2 regions of the Weissella paramesenteroides genome follow, and region 1 is predicted to be linked to the other one. Evidence: predicted binding sites of a transcription regulator. Region 1 holds the regulator's gene; the other holds the start of a gene.
What was found. Region 1 encodes HrcA, which represses chaperone genes, less so after heat shock. Its sites were predicted from a motif close to TTAGCACTCNNNNNNNNNGAGTGCTAA; they were not measured.
Positions count from the first base shown of each region.

Region 2: a site for HrcA is predicted at 1,563-1,589, ahead of QRX23_RS07525 (ATP-dependent Clp protease ATP-binding subunit). Genes of this name have one in related genera too.

Region 1 covers NZ_CP130559.1:827,638-830,858, forward strand. The annotation lists gene QRX23_RS04030 (SGNH/GDSL hydrolase family protein) at 1-152, shown strand, start outside; gene QRX23_RS04035 (CAP domain-containing protein) at 234-1,301, shown strand; gene hrcA (heat-inducible transcriptional repressor HrcA) at 1,415-2,440, shown strand; gene grpE (nucleotide exchange factor GrpE) at 2,460-3,026, shown strand; gene dnaK (molecular chaperone DnaK) at 3,082-3,221, shown strand, end outside.
Region 2 covers NZ_CP130559.1:1,504,771-1,507,991, forward strand. The annotation lists gene QRX23_RS07525 (ATP-dependent Clp protease ATP-binding subunit) at 1-1,463, opposite strand, end outside; gene QRX23_RS07530 (zinc-binding alcohol dehydrogenase family protein) at 1,675-2,682, opposite strand; gene budA (acetolactate decarboxylase) at 2,794-3,221, opposite strand, start outside.

The DNA.
Region 1 (3,221 bases):
AGCGGATTTTTGTATCAAATGGTTGGCAAACAAATGAACAAGGTTATCGGCAGTATGCTAAAAACAATATTTTACTGACAGATTGGCAAAAGATTGGTCATACGAACTATTATTTTGATCCAATTAATAAATCAGTGGTGTTTGAAAAATAATTTAAAAAATCGTGGACAAATAATGGCAAATAACGTCCTTGTATATAGCTCAATTAATGACAGTTAATACAGGAGAAGAAGATGATCCAAATAAAGAAATGGTTACCAATAACAATTATTACTGTTGCCATAAGTGTTACGTATCAAGAAATTTCGATGACTCAAATTTGTGCAGATAATAAGAACGGCTATATTAATCAGCGTTTCTATAAGGATAATGTATTGGCAAATGGCTATTTAAATGATGGTCAGCAGTGGTTCCTGTTTAAGGATGGAAGCAAGCAAATTGAAATCCAAAAATGGCAAGAAAATTATTATTATTTTGATCCCAAAACAGGGTTAAGGTCGGACGATGTGTTTAGGAATCAATGGGGTAATACTTATTATTTTGATAAGAATGGTATTGCTGTCTCTGGGTTTCAATTAATTTCCGGTAAAAAATATTATTTTGGCGATGATGGTACGCATTTTTTGCGCAAAAATACTTGGCTCAATATAAACGGCAAGCAATATTATGCTGATATAAATGGTGTTATTGTGAGTGGCGTTCAAAAAATTGATAGCAACTATTATTTCTTTAATATTGATACAAATGATTTGCGAAAAAAACGAGATTATATTTTGTCACAATGGGGTAAATGGTATTTAATTAATGAACTAGGAATCGTTCAAAGCGGGTTACAATACTGGGCAGGCGATAATTACTATTTTGATCCAGTGACCTTCTTAAAAGTCGAAAATCAAACAAGGAACATTAATAATGTTGACTGGTATTTTGATAATCAAGGTATCGGACATAAAAAAATTGATCAACGAATTGTGGAAGATATTACTTTTGCTGAATTAAATAAGATACGAAAAATGTATGGACGTCACCCACTGGTATGGGATAATCAACTCGCACAATTGGCACAAAATAGGGCAAGTCTCACAAATAAGACTGGTATTCCTGCAAATCACTGGCGTACACCAAACGAGGTGATAGGTATTGGGTGGCAGAAAGGAAATAATGTTATCATGGCTTGGTTTAATGAAACAAATATGTTGCCAAAAGGAACTCGAGGACATCATGATTGGTTGTTAAATAACAGTGTTACTAAGGTTGGTTTTGGCTATTCTGGTAATGTCATTGTTGGCAAGTCCAATTAAAATTAGCACTTAATAATAAAGAGTGCTAAAAGGTGTTGACAAGTTAACTTCAGGCGTGTACTATAATAACTGTTAGCACGAAGTAGTTGAGAGTGCTAAGGAAGGTGGCGCGTATGTTAACGGACAGACAGCGGCTAATATTAGCCACAATAATTCGCGATTACGCAAAAACCGGCAAAGCTGTTGGATCTAAAACGCTATTAGGTGAATTAGATTTGACAGTCAGTTCAGCAACTGTGCGAAATGAGATGGCACTACTAGAGGAATTGGGCTTGCTACAAAAAGAGCACACTTCATCGGGTCGCGTGCCTTCACAACGGGGCTATCGCTATTATGTTGATGAATTAATGCATCAACATCATTTATCAAAAGTTGTTCAACAATCATTAGAACGTGTGTTTAATCGTAACTTTCAGGAGATTGACGATTTGATGCAAACGATGGTAGATGAATTAGCGAGTCTGACAGGCTATACGGTTGTTGCTCTAAAACCTGAATCAGCTGATATTCGGCTTTCGGGTTTCCGCCTAGTACCAATAAATGGTCAGCAAATAATGGCCATTATTGTAACTAATGATGGACAAGTTACCAGTCAAAGTTTTAGATTGCCAGAAGGAACGTCTGTTCGATATCTTGATGATATGGTTGATTATATTAATAGAACATTAGTTAACCAACCAATTATTGAAGTATTAAGGACACTAACAGGTGATTTGCCTTGGCAAATGGAACGAACTATCCGTACACCGGTTGCGTTTTTACAACTGTTTGGTGACGTATTAGCGCGATCGATTCATGATAACGTATTTATTGGCGGTTATTTAAATGTTCTTGACTTTACTGTTGATTCAAGCTTGCAAGATGTCAAGCAACTATATCAGTTGCTTGACTCAGCACAAGATATGAGACGTGTTGTTGGAACTGCTAATGATGGAGTGATTGTACAAATCGGTGATGAAAATGGTAATGATTTATTGTCACCATATAGTCTAGTATCAGCCACATATCGTGTAGCACAGTATGGCGTTGGCGCAATTGCTATTTTGGGTCCAACATCTATGCGTTATGCTGACATGGTGAGTTTGGTTGATGCGTTCCGCAGTGCTTTATCGCAACAGTTACTGGAGTATTATCGATAGTTAGAAAAGAGGTGTTAACATGTCAGAAGAGAAGCAAACCCCTGAAGAAGAAATTGAGGTTGTCAGTGAAGAAGCGGATGTTGACACTGAAGCTAAATCTAGTGAGGCAGAAAAGCCTGAGCAAGAAACAGAAGCAGATCAAATTTCTGACCTAAAGGACAAAGTTGCCGAAGCTGAGGACAAATATTTACGTGCAGAAGCTGAGATGCAAAACATGCAGTCTCGATATGCTAAAGAACAAGTTCAAGCTGTTAAATTTGCAAACCAAAAATTAGCAGCTTCAATTCTACCAGCGGTAGATAACTTGGAACGCGCACTACAAGTAGATGCTGAAGATGGTGCAGCAAAGCAAATTAAGACTGGTGTTGAAATGGTTTATAAAACACTGATTTCAGCACTTGAAGAACATGATGTTAAGGCAGTTGGTGAAACTGGCGAAACATTTGACCCGAACTTCCACCAAGCAATTCAATCAGTACCTGCGGATGATGATCATCCTGCAGATACGATTGCAACGGTTCTTCAAAAGGGTTATGTCTTAGCTGATCGAGTAATTCGACCAGCGATGGTAGCTGTTTATAACTAAACAACTAATCATTAAATAATATATAAAAAATCTGATCAATAAGAGGTAAATTATTATGTCAAAGATCATTGGAATTGATTTAGGAACTACAAATTCTGCTGTTGCTGTTATGGAAGGTGGATCTCCAAAGATTATCACTAACCCAAACGGTGGTCGTACGACACCATCAGCTGTTTCATTTAAGAATGGTGAAAC
Region 2 (3,221 bases), 680 kb from region 1:
CCAGCCTCTTCATAACCAACGTACCCTGCCGGAGCACCAATCAACTTTGAGACAGAATGCTTTTCCATATACTCTGACATATCGAAACGAATCATACTATCAGTTGTGCCGAATAATTCTTTTGCCAATTGCTTTGCTGTTTCAGTCTTTCCAACACCTGTTGGTCCAACAAACAAGAAACTACCAATTGGTCGTCCCGTTTTATTAAAGCCAACACGATTACGACGAATAGCACGTGCAATCTTTTCTGTTGCCTCATCTTGGCCAATCACATGCTCTGCCAAATTATCACCTAAATGACGTAACTGTGTTTGCTCTGACTCAGCCAGTTCACCAACCGGAATACCTGTTTTCTCTTCAACGATTTTTTGAATATCCCCCACCGTTACCGTTTGGGCTGCTTCATTTTGTGGTGCCTGTTGCTTAACTGCCTGTAGCTGTAACTCTAAATTATTTACCTGATCACGTAATTGACTTGCTTTTTCATAATCTTCACGTTCGATTGCAGATTGCTTTTGCGCTTCTGTTGAGTGAATTTTATTTTCTAATTCCTTCGGATCTGCAATTTTTACGGACAAATTCTTTTTTGAACCTGCCTCATCAATTAAATCAATCGCCTTATCAGGCAAGAAACGATCTGAAATGTATCGATTTGAAAGGTTCACAGCGGCTTCTAACGCTTCATCCGCATACTTAACCTTGTGATAATCCTCATATCGTGAACGAATACCCTTTAAAATTTGCAGTGCTTCGTCTGTTGAAGGTTCATCAACTTGAACTGTTTGGAATCGACGAGCAATCGCTGCATCCTTCTCAATCTTACGGTATTCATTTAATGTAGTTGCTCCAATTAATTGGAATTCACCACGAGCTAACGCTGGCTTTAAGATGTTACCTGCGTCCATTGAACCTTCACCAGCAGTTCCGGCACCCATAATTTCATGAATTTCATCAATAAAGAGGATAACATCTTCACGCTTCGAAACTTCGTCCATCAATTGTTGCATACGCTCTTCGAATTGTCCACGTACACCCGTTCCTTGAACAAGTGATACCACATCCAATCGAATAACTTCCTTACCTTGTAACTTGCCTGGTACTTTAGCGTTGACGATTGCCTGTGCTAATCCTTCAACAACCGCCGTCTTTCCAACACCAGCCTCTCCTATCAAAACTGGATTATTCTTAGTACGACGATTTAGTACTTCAATAACACGTGCAATTTCATCATCTCGACCAATCACCGGATCAAACTTGCCCTTGCGTGCCATCTCAGTTAGGTTAATACCATATTGGTCAAGTAAACCATTGCCTTGTCCGCTATCGTTTCCACCGTTCCCACGTCCCATCTGTGTACGCGGTCCTTGCTGTGAACGCTGTGCTTGTTGTGTCCTTGCTGCTTCATTGTTCATCATACGAAAAATATCATCAAAACTTGAAAAACCAAATGGATCTTGTGCCATAATTACGGCCTCCTTACAATCTTTTTTATATTCATTACTCCCAGTAGGTCAACATCGCATCTCTTTTGACCTTTATTGACCTTGCTTACATTATCTATATTAGCACTCTAACACCGAGAGTGCAAATATTTTTTATCGTTTTTTAGACAAAAAAAGAATGAATTTTAGTTTGCATTAAAAATTCATTCTCTATCATTATTTTGTTCATTGATTAATATTTAATAACTAATTTACCCAACATATTACCAGCAGAAACTTTTTGTTGCGCATCCTCTACAGTGGCGACTGATAGCCCATCAAGCGTTTGTGAAATGGTTGATTTAACAACTCCTAACGTGACTAGATTTGACAATAATGCCAGAGCATCCCCTTGACTGGCAATATCTTGGCGAGCATTCGTTTTTGCAAACATAAATTCCCAATCTAACGATGCTGCCTTGTTTTTAATTAGACCTACCGGCAAAGGTTGTGTCGATTGTACAATGGCCCCAATATGGCCATAAGTACCAACCAACTCTGCTGCTGCCTCAAAATGTTGATCAAGCGAATGCAGCACAGCAATATAAGGGACTTCATCGAATCCTAAGCGTTTCACTTCAGCCACATAATCTTTACGATGATTAACGACAAAATCAGCGCCCAATTGGTGCACCCATTCAATCGTTTCATCACGTGAAGCACTAGCGATCACAGTCATTCCCAACCACTTGGCTAATTGAATCATAATCGAACCTACACCACCGGCACCGTTAATAATAAGTAGTGCCTTACCAGTTGCAGACCCAGCTGTCATCTTAATACCAAATTTGTCAGCAAGCATTTCATAAGCCGTTAAAAACGTTAAAGGTAATGCGGCTGCTTCGACATCCGATAAATTATCCGGTGCTTTAGCAATTAAGTTCTCATTAACTGCTTCATACTCAGCATTAGATCCGGTACGCCCTAGTTCGCCTGCAAAAAAGACCCGGTCACCAACTTTGTACTTTTTCACCTCACTACCAATTGAAACCACTGCACCTACGGCATCAAAGCCAAGAACACGCTCTTCTTTTGCTGCCATAGCTAACTCAAGCTGTTTAACATCAACTGGATTAACACTAGCAGCAGCCACCTTCACAAGAACATCATAGTTGCCAACACTAGGTAACGGTACGTTCTTTTCCGACAATGGCTCATTTTCGTCAATTGTTGTAACGACCGCCTTCATTAATTCTGTCATATTCATACTCCCTCAATGATAAATATTGAAATTTCTTTACGTACATCATACTATGAACGCCAAAAAATAGCGATAACAACACATTTGAGTATTGTTATCGCTAAATAATGATTAATCTTGTGATCCCTCTGCTGCGGCAACCCCTTCTTTTAGGCCATCCATATCAACATGGTGTTCACGGAATTCTTTATTATTAATTGGTAGATGCAATTCATAATTATCAAAGATTGTTAAATCTCCCTCAAGCTTATCAGCATCAAAACCAAGAACGTGACCACCAAAGGTACGATCATCACTTAGGAAATGCACGTGCCATCCAGCTGCAACAGTTCCTTGGTATAGCTCTGGTGAATAATAACCAATCAATGTACCACTAATATTTGTTTCTTCAAATTCACGTTGTGTTTTTGTAATTTCAGACAATGATGGATATGGGCGTTCCGATTTCGGTGCCGAACGAACTTTCATATAAGCAAAGCTACCTTGCAAAATAACACCAGAAAATGTGTTTTCCAGTTCACGATCATCAATCAATGAGA